DNA from 2 places in the Pseudomonas sp. S1(2024) genome. Region 2 is predicted to be linked to the other one. Evidence: predicted binding sites of a transcription regulator. Region 2 holds the regulator's gene; the other holds the start of a gene.
The links. The regulator FliA, encoded in region 2, starts transcription of late flagellar genes. The targets are predictions, from matches to a motif close to CTAAAGTTTNNNNNNNNNNNGCCGNTAA.
Positions count from the first base shown of each region.

Region 1: a site for FliA is predicted at 2,104-2,131, ahead of ACLCGK_RS25420 (flagellar protein MotY). Genes of this name have one in related genera too.

Region 1 covers NZ_JBKGFP010000092.1:9,986-17,439, forward strand. Annotated here, with positions in the region: gene ACLCGK_RS25405 (peroxiredoxin) at 1-160, shown strand, start outside; gene rnt (ribonuclease T) at 320-931, opposite strand; gene pyrC (dihydroorotase) at 991-2,037, opposite strand; gene ACLCGK_RS25420 (flagellar protein MotY) at 2,168-3,085, shown strand; gene ACLCGK_RS25425 (argininosuccinate synthase) at 3,242-4,459, shown strand; gene ACLCGK_RS25430 (hypothetical protein) at 4,517-4,999, opposite strand; gene ACLCGK_RS25435 (response regulator transcription factor) at 5,364-5,984, shown strand; gene ACLCGK_RS25440 (PA3496 family putative envelope integrity protein) at 6,028-6,204, opposite strand; gene nth (endonuclease III) at 6,309-6,947, opposite strand; gene ACLCGK_RS25450 (NADH:quinone oxidoreductase) at 6,952-7,454, opposite strand, start outside.
Region 2 covers NZ_JBKGFP010000072.1:39,723-47,176, reverse strand. Annotated here, with positions in the region: gene ACLCGK_RS20280 (chemotaxis protein CheA) at 1-1,330, opposite strand, end outside; gene ACLCGK_RS20275 (protein phosphatase CheZ) at 1,343-2,131, opposite strand; gene ACLCGK_RS20270 (chemotaxis response regulator CheY) at 2,152-2,526, opposite strand; gene fliA (RNA polymerase sigma factor FliA) at 2,630-3,370, opposite strand; gene fleN (flagellar synthesis regulator FleN) at 3,367-4,200, opposite strand; gene flhF (flagellar biosynthesis protein FlhF) at 4,294-5,604, opposite strand; gene flhA (flagellar biosynthesis protein FlhA) at 5,616-7,454, opposite strand, start outside.

The DNA.
Region 1 (7,454 bases), on a different contig from region 2:
CCGCAACATGGACGAGCTGCTGCGTCTGGTCGATGCCCTGCAATTCCACGAAGAGCACGGCGAAGTCTGCCCTGCCAACTGGAAAAAAGGCGACAAAGGCATGAACGCTTCGCCGGAAGGCGTTGCTGCCTACCTGAGCGAGAACGCTGGCAAGCTGTAATTGCCAAGCGCATGAAAAAACCGGCCCTTGTGGCCGGTTTTTTTGTGCCGTCCTGTGCCGGCCTCTTCGCGGGTAAACCCGCTCCCACAGGTACCCCACGGGCCTCAGCCATTGTGCGATCCCTGTGGGAGCGGGCATGCCCGCGAATGCTTTTTCAACTCAATCGTTGAAATCGCGCCAGCCGCCCATCTCTTTCCAGCGGTTGACGATGCCGCAGAACAGCTCGGCCGTCTTCTCGGTGTCATAGCGCGCCGAGTGCGCCTCACGTCCGTCGAAGTCGATGTCGGCGCTCTGGCAGGCCCGCGCCAGTACGGTCTGGCCATAAGCCAGGCCCGCCAGGGTAGCGGTGTCGAAGCTGGAGAACGGGTGGAACGGGTTGCGCTTCAGGTCATTGCGCGTCACCGCCGCATTGAGGAAGCCCAGGTCAAAGCTGCTGTTGTGGCCGACCAGGATCGCCCGCTTGCAACCATTGGCCTTGAGCGCCTTGCGTACGCCACGGAAGATGTCGGTCAGCGCACTTTCTTCGCTGACTGCCATACGCAGCGGGTGGTCCAGCTTGATCCCGGTGAATTCCAGCGCGGCCGCCTCGATGTTGGCGCCCTCGAATGGCTCCACGCGGTGGAAGTAGGTGTGCTCGGGGAACAGGAAGCCCTTTTCGTCCATGCCGATGGTGACTGCGGCAATTTCCAGCAGGGCATCGGTAGCGCTGTTGAAGCCGCCGGTTTCAACGTCTACCACTACCGGCAGATAGCCGCGGAAACGCTCGGCCATCGGATGGCGCGAGCCGCTGCTGCCTTGGGTGTCGAGGTCGTCTTCGTAGAGGTCTTCGCTCACGCGTTTTCCTCCAGCAGGCGCCAGCGCAGTTTTTCGCCGGCGCGCAGCGGGACTACGGTCTGCTCGCCAAACGGCAGGCTATCCGGGGCGGTCCATTCTTCGCGGACCAGGGTAATGGTGTCGGTGTTTGCCGGCAGGCCGTAGAACGCCGGGCCGTGCAGGCTGGCAAAGCCTTCCAGCTTGTCCAGCGCGTTACGCTGCTCGAACGCTTCGGCGTACATCTCGATGGCTGCGTAGGCGGTGTAGCAACCGGCGCAACCGCAGGCGGCTTCCTTGGCGTGTCGGGCGTGTGGGGCCGAGTCGGTACCCAGGAAGAACTTCGGGTTGCCGCTGGTGGCCGCATCCAGCAACGCCACCTGATGGGTGTTGCGCTTGAGGATCGGCAGGCAGTAGAAGTGCGGGCGAATGCCGCCAACCAGCATGTGGTTGCGGTTGTACAGCAGGTGCTGCGCGGTGATGGTCGCGCCGACGTTGGCCGGGGCCTCGGTGACGAACTGCGCGGCATCGCTGGTGGTGATGTGCTCGAACACCACCTTCAGTGTCGGGAAGCGCTCGACCACGCGGCGCATATGCTCGTCGATGAAGCGCTTCTCGCGGTCGAACACGTCGATCTCGCTACGGGTCACTTCGCCATGCACCAGTAGCGGCATGCCAACTTCCGCCAGCGCCTCGATGGCCGGGAAGATGTTGTCGATGCTGGTCACGCCCGAGTCTGAATTGGTGGTGGCGCCAGCAGGGTACAGCTTGGCGGCATACACGAAACCGCTGGCCTTGGCCGCGCGGATGTCCTCGGGGCTGGTGCGGTCGGTGAGGTACAACACCATCAGCGGCTCGAAGCGGCTGCCAGCCGGGCGGGCGGCCAGGATGCGCTCACGGTAGGCGCCGGCCTCTACGGCATTGCGTACCGGCGGAACCAGGTTGGGCATGATGATGGCACGGGCGAAAGTACGCGCCACATCGCCAACGGTGTGGGGCAGGACGGCACCATCGCGCAGATGGATGTGCCAGTCGTCGGGACGCAGGAGGGTCAGGCGATCGGACATTGGGGATTCCAGGCGGGTCGAACTCAAGCCCCAATGCTACCGGAAAACCCTGGGTGGAGCACGGCTATCAAGTTTTCCGCCAGGCGTCCGATAGCCTGCAGGTAAGCCGTCAGAATTTGTGGAGCCGCCCGTGCGCCAGCGTTACCTAGCCCTGTTGACCCTGTTCGCCAGCCTGCCGGCCGGTGCGCTGACCTTCCAGACGCGCATGGAAAACATTGCCTGGAAGGTCGAGGGTGACCAGTTCGAATGCCGGCTGATCCAGCCGATCGACGGTTTCGGCAGTGGCGAGTTCGTGCGCCGCGCGGGCGAGCAGCCGGTGTTCCAGTTGCGCTCGGACAGCAACGTACTGGGGGCGGGCACGGCCACATTGCTGGCAGCTGCTGCGCCGTGGCAGCCTGGGCGCAGCGACATCAATCTGGGCAGCGTGCGCATGGCCCGTACCGGGGTGTTGTTCAGTTCGTCCCAGGGCCAGGCCAGTCGCCTGATCAACGGCCTGCTCGATGGGCGCAGCACGGTGGTACGCAATTATGCCGGCGAGGCGGGCAGGCCGATGGAAGTGCGTGTGCTGCCGGTCAGCTTCGCCAAGGCCTACAACGACTATCAGGCCTGTGCCGGCAAGCTGCTGCCGATGAACTACGATCAGGTGCGTCAGACCCAGGTGGGCTTCCCCGGGGGAGGCTTCGAGCTGGATGGCGCGGCCAAGGCACGGCTGGACGTGATCCTCGACTACATCAAGGCTGACCCGACCGTTAACCATGTAGAGCTCAACGGCCACTCCGACAACAGTGGCAATCGCCTGACCAATCGCGACATGTCGCGCCGCCGGGCACTGGCGGTAGCCGACTACCTCAAGGCCCATGGCGTTCCGGAAGAGCAGATTACCGTGCGTTTCCATGGCGAGCGTTACCCATTGGCCAAGAACAACAGTGCTGCCAACCGGGCGCGTAATCGTCGGGTGAATATCGAACTGGATAGGGTTGCGGTAATCGAGAAGCCGGTTGAGAAGCCTGTCGAAAAGGCCCCTGAGGCAACACCTGCCAAGTCCTGAAGGCTGCTCCCACACGGCATTTCATAATTTCCGACGGTAAGTCGCCCTTCCGAAACTTCTTGTCGCTTTGTCGTCAGAAGCTGTCGCCCCACTGTAAATTTATCCGTAACGTCGTTAGAATCGATCCCTTTCCGTACAACCCCGTGGAGTGATGGCATGGCGGACGTAAAAAAGGTCGTACTGGCGTATTCCGGCGGCCTTGATACTTCGGTGATTCTCAAGTGGCTGCAGGATACCTACAACTGCGAAGTGGTGACCTTCACCGCTGACCTGGGGCAGGGCGAAGAGGTCGAGCCGGCTCGTGCCAAGGCCCAGGCAATGGGCGTTAAAGAGATCTACATCGACGACCTGCGCGAAGAATTCGTGCGTGATTTCGTGTTCCCGATGTTCCGCGCCAACACCGTCTACGAGGGCGAGTACCTGCTGGGTACTTCCATCGCCCGTCCGCTGATCGCCAAGCGCCTGATCGAAATTGCCAACGAAACCGGCGCCGACGCCATTTCCCACGGCGCCACCGGCAAAGGCAACGACCAGGTGCGTTTCGAATTGGGTGCCTACGCGCTGAAGCCAGGCGTCAAGGTAATCGCCCCATGGCGTGAGTGGGACCTGCTGTCCCGCGAGAAGCTGATGGACTACGCCGAGAAGCACGGCATCCCGATCGAGCGCCACGGCAAGAAGAAGTCGCCGTACTCGATGGACGCCAACCTGCTGCACATCTCCTACGAAGGCGGTGTCCTGGAAGATACCTGGACCGAGCACGAAGAAGACATGTGGCGCTGGAGTGTCTCGCCTGAGAACGCCCCGGATCAGGCTACCTACATCGAGCTGACCTACCGCAACGGTGACATCGTTGCCATCGACGGTGTCGAGAAGACTCCGGCCACCGTCCTGGCCGACCTGAACCGTATCGGTGGTGCCAATGGCATCGGCCGTCTGGATATCGTCGAGAACCGTTACGTCGGCATGAAGTCGCGCGGTTGCTACGAGACCCCTGGTGGCACCATCATGCTCAAGGCCCACCGTGCCATCGAGTCGATCACCCTGGACCGCGAAGTCGCTCACCTGAAGGATGAGCTGATGCCGAAGTACGCCAGCCTGATCTACACCGGCTACTGGTGGAGCCCGGAGCGTCTGATGCTGCAACAGATGATCGACGCTTCGCAGGTCAACGTGAACGGCGTGGTACGCCTGAAGCTGTACAAGGGCAACGTCACCGTTGTCGGCCGCAAGTCGGACGACTCGCTGTTCGACGCCAACATCGCTACCTTCGAGGAAGATGGCGGCGCCTACAACCAGGCGGATGCAGCTGGCTTCATCAAGCTCAACGCCCTGCGTATGCGCATTGCTGCCAACAAGGGCCGCTCGCTGCTCTGATTGCCGTCATGTGCAGCAAGAACCCCGGCTCAGGCCGGGGTTTTTTTTTCTGTGGAATCAGTGGCCGTCGTTTGCCACCTGTTCATCAAGCGCGCTGATCGATAGTTGCGCGCACTGGCGTCTGTCCAGGTTGCAAAAGCGCCAGGTGCGAGATTGCTGAGGCGGTTGGGCGAGGGCGGACAGCAATTGCTGCTCCATCATGCGATAGGCATCGGGGCCGGAAAACATGAACGTGACAGGCTCGCCCTGCAGCGCTTCGCCGGTACTACCGGGAATTGCATGCTTTGCCACATCACTCGGTGTCGATGTGTTGTCGTTTGGCGTCCTGTTTGGCGACGGGTCGTAGAACGACTTGTAATTGAAGTTTAGCGTGAGGAAGAACAGTGCCGTCAGGAAGAATGGGAAGCCCACCAGGAACCAAGTATAGAGCTTTTGACTGGACTCGCTGAGAAACGGCAATGTGGCAAGGGCGGAGGCTTCGATAATCCCTGCGAAGATGGCAATGATCGTCAGCGGGGCGACAGGTTGTACTTGGTGCATATGGGTCGTCTCCAGCGATTTTGCACATCTTTGCCTTACGGCGCTGCTCAACTAAAGACTGGATTGTTTCCCGGGTGAGAATAATCGCTCGAAATCCTGGTGGCGTTGCCTGTTCAGGCATTTGAATTGAATATTTCCCGAGGTATCGGCCGGTTTTCAACTGGTGCACTTTTACAGGCCGGTGATACCGTTCATTCGGTAACAGGGAATTTGATTGTTACAAGTACATCAGTTGAGTGTAGGAAATTTCTGTAAGTGTTGTAGGTTCCATCTGTTCATATATTTCGCCGGTAAATCACCGCGCCAGCAGGCGCTCTGTAGGTTATCTTGGCGGGCCAAAGCAAAAGCAATGAATGGATATCGCATGAATAAAGTGCTTATCGTGGATGATCATCCGGTCATACGCCTGGCCGTACGCATGCTGATGGAGCGGCATGGGTATGACGTCGTGGCGGAAACCGACAACGGAGTGGCTGCGCTGCAACTGACACGGCAACACCTGCCGGATATCGTGGTGCTCGATATCGGCATCCCCAAGCTGGATGGCCTGGAAGTAATCACCCGCATGACGGCCTTCAGTCCGGGCAGCAAGGTGCTGGTGCTGACATCGCAGGCCCCCGGCAACTTCTCGATGCGCTGCATGCAGGCGGGGGCGGCGGGGTATGTGTGCAAGCAGCAGGAACTCACCGAACTGCTGAGCGCCATCAAGGCCGTACTGTCGGGCTACAGCTACTTCCCCAACCAGGCCCTGCATGTATCACGTGGAAGGGGGGGGAGCGAGACGGACATGGTCAACCGCCTCTCGGCACGGGAGATGACCGTGTTGCAGCAGCTGGCGCGAGGGCGTTCCAACAAGGAAATTGCCGACAGCATGTTCCTCAGCAACAAGACGGTCAGTACCTACAAGTCGCGCCTGTTGCTCAAGCTCAATGCACGGTCGCTGGTCGACTTGATCGAGCTGGCGCAACGGCAAGGGTTGAGCTGATCGCCAAGGCCGTAAAGCCTCCAGCCAGGAGGCTTTGCCAAGGTTACAGATCGTAGTCGAAGTCGGCCAACTGCTTCTGCAGGCGCCTTTCCTCCAGCATATTGTCGATGGTGCGGCGCTTGCTCAGGTTGGTCTTTGCGGTTTCCACCTGGGGTTCCGCTTCGTCATCTGCGGCAACAAAATCATCTTCGATCGACAGGTCGTCTTTATCGCTACTCATGAGTCGCTCCAAGCCAAGGGGCCATTGGCCGTCCTTATAACCAGAAAGCAGACGCTGGTAAAAAAGATTTTTTCAATCGCAGTGTGTGGTTTCGAGCTATCGACTCAATCGTCGGAGGTCTTGTGCTTGTACTCGCACAAGTCTTCAATCCGGCAACTGCCGCAGCGTGGCTTGCGTGCCTGGCACACATAGCGCCCGTGCAGGATCAGCCAGTGGTGGGCGTCGAGCAGGTAATCCTTTGGCACGAACTTGATCAGCTTTTTCTCCACTTCCAGCACCGTCTTGCCTGGCGCAATGCCCGTACGGTTGCTGACCCGGAAGATATGGGTATCCACCGCCATGGTCGGCTGGCGGAACGCTGTGTTGAGCACTACGTTGGCGGTCTTGCGGCCAACGCCGGGTAGCGCCTCCAGGGCTTCGCGAGTCTGCGGGACCTGGCTGTCATGGCGTTCGATCAGCAGCCGGCAGGCTTCGATAACGTTCTTCGCCTTGCTGTTGTACAAGCCAATGGTCTTGATGTACTCACTCAGGCCTTCGACGCCCAGCGCATAGATGGCCTCGGGGGTGTTGGCGACCGGGAACAGGCGTGCGGTGGCCTTGTTGACGCCGACATCGGTGGATTGCGCAGACAGTGTCACGGCGACCAGCAACTCGAACGGGGTGGTGTACGCCAGTTCGGTCTTCGGGTCGGGGTTGTCTTCGTGCAGCCTGCGAAAGATCTCCAGGCGTTTGGCGGCATTCATGAAATCAGAGCTTTCCTTGATGACGTGATTGGGCAGGGCCCGGACGCAGGCGATTGTACAAGGCCAACAGCAGTCCGAGCAGTAGCAAGGCGCCCGGGGCCAGGCTGGCCAGGTGCAGGCCGATACCGTCGGCCAGCCATTGGCGGCTGGCACCAAGCAGCAGGCATGTGGCAAGCAGCGCGCAAAGGTGGCCGGCGAGCAGGCGCCAGCGCCCTTGATCGGGTAGCAGGTAGTCAATGGCCAGGCATTGCAGGCACAGCAGTGCGGGATAGTGGCCGAGGGAGAGTGCCAGTGGCAGCAGCCAGGCACGCAGTGCCAGTTGCAAGCAACTGGCCAGGGCCGCCAGAACCAGCAGGCTGGCCAGTACATAGGTCCAGGTGGCGGACCGTCGGCGCAGGGGTGCCATTGATAGCTGGTGAAGGCTGCTCAGCAGCACTGCGCACACGCCTATGGTGGCGCCTTCGCTCAGTGTTCGGGTGGCGCCCAGCAGAGGCACCAGGCTTGCGC
Region 2 (7,454 bases):
TCTTGAGCTGGCGGGCCAGGTCACGCACCAGGCGCGGGAAGCGGCCGAAGACTTTCTTGATCGGCTGCATGCGGGTTTTCATCACCGCGGTCTGCAGGTCGGCGGTGACCACGTCGAGGTTGGACACGGCCTTGGACATGGCCTCGTCACCGCTGTTAAGGCCCAGGCGCACCAGACGGTTACGCACCAGCACCAGTTCGCCGACCATGTTCATGATCTCGTCCAGGCGCGCGGTATCGACCCGCACGGTGGTTTCCGCTTCGCTGGCGCCATGCTTGTCGGCGGCCGGGGCCGGGGCGCGGGGTGCTGCGGCAGGTTTGCTGGCAGGCGCCGGCGCCGGTGCCGGAGCAGTAGCTGCTGCTGGCTTGGCCACAGGCTGGCAGTCGGCCTTGGCCGCAGCCGGCGCTTGCACCTTGGTTGCAGCCGGGGCTTCGACGGCGGCCACGTCGCCGCCAAACTTGCCTTTGCCGTGCAACTGGTCCAGCAGCGCCTCGAACTCGTGCTCGCTGATTTCATCGCTGGCTGCACTGGTGTCAGTTGCAGCAGGCGCCGGCGCCTTGGCACCGGGCAAGGCATCGGCCTGGAAGGTACCCTTGCCATGCAACTGGTCCAGCAGCGATTCGAATTCGGCGTCGGTAATTTCGTCGCTGGCCACTTCCGGCGCGCTGGCAACCGGCTGCGCGGCAACCTCGGGGCTGAACTGGCCTTTGCCGTGCAACTGGTCGAGCAGCGACTCGAACTCGGCGTCGGTGATTTCGTCACCTTCGCCGCTCACGGTCTCGCCCTGCATCTGCTCGTCGGCCGCAGCTTGCGCCTTGACCGCATCGAGCGAATCGAGCAGCTGTTCGAACTCGCTGTCGGTGATGTCCTGCTCCTCGGCAGGCGCTTCGGCAACCGGTGCCGGTGCTGCGGCGGCAGGCGCTTCAACGGCCACGGCGCCCCCCGGCTCGGCCAGGCGCGACAGCGCCGCCAAAAGCTCGGGGGTAGCCGGGGTCACTTCGGCGCGCTCGCGCACCTGGCCAAACATGCTGTTGACCGTGTCCAGTGCCTCGAGCACCACATCCATCAGTTCCGCGTCGACCCGGCGCTCACCTTTGCGCAGGACGTCGAACACGTTCTCGGCGATATGGCAGCACTCCACCAGCTCGTTCAGCTGAAGGAAGCCGGCGCCCCCTTTTACAGTGTGGAAACCGCGAAAGATCGCATTGAGCAGGTCGGCATCGTCGGGCCGGCTTTCCAGCTCGACCAGTTGCTCGGACAGTTGCTCAAGAATTTCGCCGGCTTCTACCAGGAAATCCTGGAGGATTTCTTCATCGGCGCCGAAGCTCATCAAACGTGCTCCTTAAAAACCCAGGCTGGACAGCAGATCATCGACATCGTCCTGACCGGACACGACGTCTTCACGCTTATCGGCATGAATCTGCGGACCTTCACCCCGAGTCGGATGTTTTTCTCGATCTTTTTCTGCGCGCAGCTGATCGTGGTCATGCTGGATGCCCGCGAAGCGGTCGACCTGGCTGGCCATCAGCACCAGTTTGAGCAGGTTGCTTTCCACCTCGGTGACCAGGGTGGTGACGCGCTTGATCACCTGGCCGGTCAGGTCCTGATAGTCCTGGGCCAGCAGAATGTCGTTGAGGTGCCCGGCGACCTTGCGGTTGCCCTCGGCGCTGTGCGTCAGGAAACTGTCGATGCGTTTGACCAGGTCACGGAACTCCGGCGCAGCCACTTCACGGCGCATGAAACGCTGCCAGTCGGCGCTCAGTGCCTGTGCCTCGCTGGCCAAATCGTTGAGCACCGGGGTGCTTTCCTCGACCAGGTCCATGGTGCGGTTGGCCGCGCCCTCGGTAAGCCTGACCACGTAAGACAGGCGCTCGGTGGCGTCGGTAATCTGCGACACCTCCTCGGCCTGCGGCATGGTCGGGTCGATCTGGAAACTGACGATGGCACTGTGCAGCTCGCGGGTCAGCTTGCCGACTTCCTGGTACAGGCCGCGGTCGCGGGTCTGGTTCAGCTCATGAATCAGCTGCACCGCCTCGCCGAAACGGCCCCGCTCCAGGCTTTCGACCAGCTCCTGGGCATGCTTCTTCAGGGTCGATTCGAACTCGCCCAAAGACGTTTGTGATGAATCCATGGCGCGCCCCCTGACGTGACTCAGCCGTTGACGCGTTCGAAGATCTTCTCGATCTTTTCTTTGAGCACCTGGGCGGTGAACGGCTTGACCACGTAACCATTGACGCCGGCCTGGGCCGCTTCGATGATCTGGTCGCGCTTGGCTTCGGCGGTCACCATCAGTACCGGCATGCTCTTCAGCTTGTCGCTGGCACGCACTTTACGCAGCAGGTCGATGCCGGACATGCCAGGCATGTTCCAGTCGGTCACCAGGAAGTCGTAGTGGCCGTTCTCCAGCATCGGCAGCGCCGTGGTGCCGTCATCGGCTTCTTCGGTGTTGGTGAAGCCCAGGTCACGCAACAGGTTCTTGATGATCCGCCGCATCGTCGAAAAGTCGTCAACGATGAGGATTTTCATGTCTTTGTTCAAGTAGACCTCCAAGCAGTCTCAAACGCGCTCGGCCCCGAGCGCGCATTCACAATTCGGTACAACGTAGAAAACGACTGCAACGACAGCGGGCTCAACGCGCCCGCCATTCCCCCAGGCGGCTGCGCAGGCGCGCGGCACACTGGCTGTGCAACTGGCTGACCCGCGACTCGCTGACCCCCAGCACCTCACCGATTTCCTTGAGGTTCAGCTCTTCGTCGTAGTACAGCGCCAGCACCAGGCGCTCACGCTCCGGCAGGTTGGCGATGGCCTCGGTCAGGGCGACCTGGAAGCGCTCGTCCTCCAGGCCACGCGCAGGTTCTACCTGGCCACTGGCGCCATCCTCATGCAGCCCTTCGTGCTCGCCGTCCTGCAACAGGTCGTCGAAGCTGAACAGGCGGCTGCCCAAGGTATCGTTCAAGATCCCGTAGTAATCATCGAGACTCAATTGGAGTTCGGCAGCAACTTCATGATCTTTAGCGTCACGCCCGGTTCTGGCTTCAACCGCACGCATCGCGTCGCTGACCATGCGGGTGTTGCGGTGCACCGAACGCGGTGCCCAGTCGCCCTTGCGCACTTCATCGAGCATGGCCCCGCGAATGCGGATGCCGGCGTAGGTTTCAAAGCTGGCGCCCTTGCTGGCGTCGTATTTGTTGGCTACTTCCAGCAGGCCGATCATGCCGGCCTGGATCAGGTCCTCGACCTGCACGTTGGCCGGCAACCGCGCCAGCAGGTGGTAGGCAATGCGCTTGACCAGCGGGGCGTAGCGTTCGATCAGCTCGTACTGGGCGTCTTTCGACGCTCGGCTGTACATCTTGAAACCGCTGGCGTTCATAGCACTGGACCCGCGCTGGTGGGTTGCACCAGACGCTCGACAAAGAACTCCAGATGGCCACGCGGGTTGGCCGGCAGCGGCCAGCTGTCGACCTTCTGGGCTATCGCCTTGAAGGCCAGCGCGCACTTGGACCGTGGGAAAGCTTCGTACACGGCACGCTGCTTCTGCACCGCCTTGCGCACGCACTCGTCATACGGCACAGCGCCCACATACTGCAGGGCAACGTCGAGGAAACGGTCGGTGACCTTGGTCAGCTTGGCGAACAGGTTACGGCCTTCCTGCGGGCTCTGCGCCATGTTGGCCAGCACGCGGAAACGGTTCATGCCGTAGTCGCGGTTGAGCAGCTTGATCAGGGCGTAGGCGTCGGTGATCGAGGTGGGTTCGTCGCATACCACCAGCAGCACCTCCTGTGCCGCGCGGACGAAGCTGACCACCGAATCACCGATACCCGCCGCGGTGTCGATCACCAGCACGTCGAGGTTGTCGCCAATTTCGCTGAACGCCTGGATCAGCCCGGCATGCTGGGCCGGGGCCAGGTGCACCATGCTCTGCGTGCCCGAGGCAGCCGGTACGATGCGCACACCACCGGGGCCCTGCAACATCACGTCGCGCAATTCGCAGCGCCCTTCGATGACATCGGCCAGGGTCCGCTTGGGGGTAAGGCCCAGCAGCACGTCGACATTGGCCAGGCCCAGGTCGGCGTCGAGCAGCATGACCCTGCGGCCAAGCTCGGCCAGCGCCAGGGACAGGTTCACTGAAACGTTAGTCTTGCCGACGCCACCTTTGCCACCGGTCACGGCGATCACCTGTACGGGATGCATGCTACCCATGTCTGTTCTTTACCTTGTCTCGCTGGGACTCAGGCCACACGTAGGGCAATTCTGCGTACCCTTTGGCATAGCTACCTTGCACACACTTCATCATCAACCCGCTCGCCGTGGGTTGTGATAGAGATCAGCGAACATGTCGGCCATGGCCTCTTCGCTGGGCTCGTCCTGCTGCTGCACATTGACCGCGCGGGTGACCAACTGGTGCCCCCGAGGCAGGTGCAGGTCGTCAGGAATGCGCGGCCCATCGGTCAGGTAGGCCACTGGCAGTTCATGACTGATGGCAAGGCTCAGCACATCGCCAAGGCTCGCCGTTTCATCGAGTTTGGTCAGGATGCAACCAGCCAGGCCGCAGCGCTTGTAGCTGTGGTAGGCAGCAGTCAGCACCTGCTTCTGGCTGGTGGTGGCCAGCACCAGGTAGTTCTTCGCAGCAATGCCACGCCCGGCCAGGGTTTCAAGTTGCATGCGCAGGGCCGGGTCACTGGCCTGCAGGCCAGCGGTATCGATCAGCACCACGCGCTTGCGCAGCAGCGGCTCCAGCGCCGCGGCCAGCGACTGGCCCGGGTCGACGTAGGTCACAGGCACGTTAAGGATGCGGCCCAGGGTCTTGAGCTGCTCCTGGGCGCCGATGCGGAAGCTGTCCATGCTCACCAGCGCCAGGTTCTGCGCGCCGTACTTGAGCACGTAGCGGGCGGCCAGCTTGGCCAGGGTGGTGGTCTTGCCCATGCCGGCCGGGCCGACCATGGCGATCACCCCACCCTCTTCGATCGGCTCGACCTCGGGGATTTCGATCATCCGCGCCAGATGCGCCAGCAACATGCGCCAGGCCTGGCGTGGCTCGTCGATCTCGGCGGTCAGGTCCAGCAGCTCACGGGCGATCGGCCCGGACAGACCGATGCGCTGCAGCCGGCGCCAGACGGTGGCCTGCTGCGGCTTGCTGCCTTGCAGCTGGTTCCAGGCCAGCGAGCCGAGCTGCACTTCCAGCAGCTCGCGCAGGCCCGAAAGCTCGGAGCGCATGGCATCGAACAGGCGCGGATCGACCGGCGCCGACGCAGGGGCTGGCGCAGCGGCCTCGGGCGCATCGATGTGCGGTTCGATCAACGGCTCGGCGGCGGTCAGCGACTGCCCGGCGAACAATTGGCGGTTGTTGTCGCTGCTGTCATGACGATGATCCAGTTCGGCCTGGGCAGTGGCGATGCGCGTATGGGTCTTGCGCAGCTCTTCTTCCAGTTCGGCGTTGGGCACACGCGGGGCCAGGGCAGACAGCTTGTAGTCCAGCGCGGCCGTCAGTTCGACACCGCCGGCGATGCGACGGTTGCCGATGATGGCGGCATCGGCGCCCAGCTCATCACGGACCAGCTTCATGGCCTGACGCATATCGGCGGCGAAAAATCGCTTAACTTGCATTATCCCCTACCTCAGCCGTTAGGGCCCACGGTGGCAACGATGGTGACTTGCTTGTTGTCCGGTATTTCCTGATACGCCAGAACATGCAAATTCGGTACAGCCAGACGACCGAAACGCGACAGCATGGCGCGGATCGGGCCGGCGACCAGGAGGATGGCCGGTTGGCCCTGCATTTCCTGGCGCTGGGCCGCCTCGATCAACGAACGCTGCAGCTTCTCGGCCATGCTCGGTTCCAGAAGAACACCGTCTTCCTGACCTTGCCCGGCCCTTTGCAGACTATTGAGCAAAATCTGTTCCAACCTTGGCTCCAGGGTAATCACTGGCAGCTCCGACTCAACGCCGACAATGCTTTGCACGATGGCGCGACACAATCCGACGCGCACCGCCGCCACTAGCGCGGCGGTATCTTGACTCTTGCCGGCGTTGTTAGCGATCGCCTCGGCGATACTGCGGATATCGCGTACGGGCACCTGCTCCGACAACAGCGCCTGCAGCACCTTGAGCAGGCCCGACAACGAAATGACACCCGGCACCAGCTCTTCTGCAAGTTTAGGCGATGCCTTGGCCAACACCTGCAGCAGTTGCTGGACCTCTTCATGGCCGATCAGCTCGTGGCAGTGCTTCTGCAGAATCTGGTTCAGGTGCGTAGCCACCACGGTACTGGCATCGACCACGGTGTAGCCCAGCGACTGCGCCTGGGAACGCTGGCCGACATCAATCCACACGGCCTCCAGGCCGAACGCCGGATCGCGTGCGGCAATGCCGTTGAGAGTACCGAACACCTGCCCCGGGTTGATTGCCAGTTCGCGATCCGGGTAGATCTCGGCTTCGGCCAGGATCACCCCCATCAGGGTCAGGCGATAGGCGCTGGGCTGCAGGTCAAGGTTGTCGCGGATGTGCACGGTGGGCATGAGGAAGCCCAGGTCCTGCGACAGCTTCTTGCGCACGCCCTTGATTCGCGCCAGCAATTGGCCACCCTGGTTGCGATCGACCAGCGGGATCAGCCGGTAGCCGACCTCCAGGCCAATCATGTCGATCGGCGTGACGTCATCCCAGCCCAGCTCCTTGGTTTCCAGCGCGCGTTGTGGCGATGGCAGCAGGTCCTGCTGGCGCTGCGCTTCCTGCAGCGCCTGCGCCTTGGCCTTCTGCTGCTTCTTCCACACCAGGTACGCGCCACCACCGGCCAGCAGGCCAAGGCTGAGGAAGGCCACGTGCGGCATGCCCGGCACCAGGCCCATGACGATCATCAGCGCGCCGGACACCGCCAGGGCCTTGGGCGAATCGAACATCTGCCGGTTGATCAGCTTGCCCATGTCCTCGGAGCCCGAGGCGCGGGTAACCATGATCGCGGCAGCGGTCGACAGCAGCAGTGATGGCAATTGCGCCACCAAACCGTCACCGATGGTCAGCAAGGCGTACACCTTGCCGGCATCGCCAAAGCTCATGCCGTGCTGCAGCATGCCGATCAGCATGCCGCCGATCAGGTTGATGAACAGGATCAGCAAACCGGCGATGGCGTCACCGCGAACGAACTTGCTGGCACCGTCCATCGAACCGTAGAACTCGGCCTCCTGCGCCACTTCGGCACGACGGTGCTTGGCCTGGGCCTGGTCGATCAGGCCGGCGTTGAGGTCGGCGTCGATGGCCATCTGCTTGCCGGGCATGGCGTCGAGGGTGAAACGCGCGCTCACCTCCGAGATACGCCCGGCACCCTTGGTCACCACCACGAAGTTGATGATCATGAGGATGGCGAACACCACGGCACCGACCACGTAGTTACCGCCGATCACCACCTCGCCGAAGGCCTGGATCACCTTGCCGGCGGCGCCATGGCCCTCCTGGCCATGCAG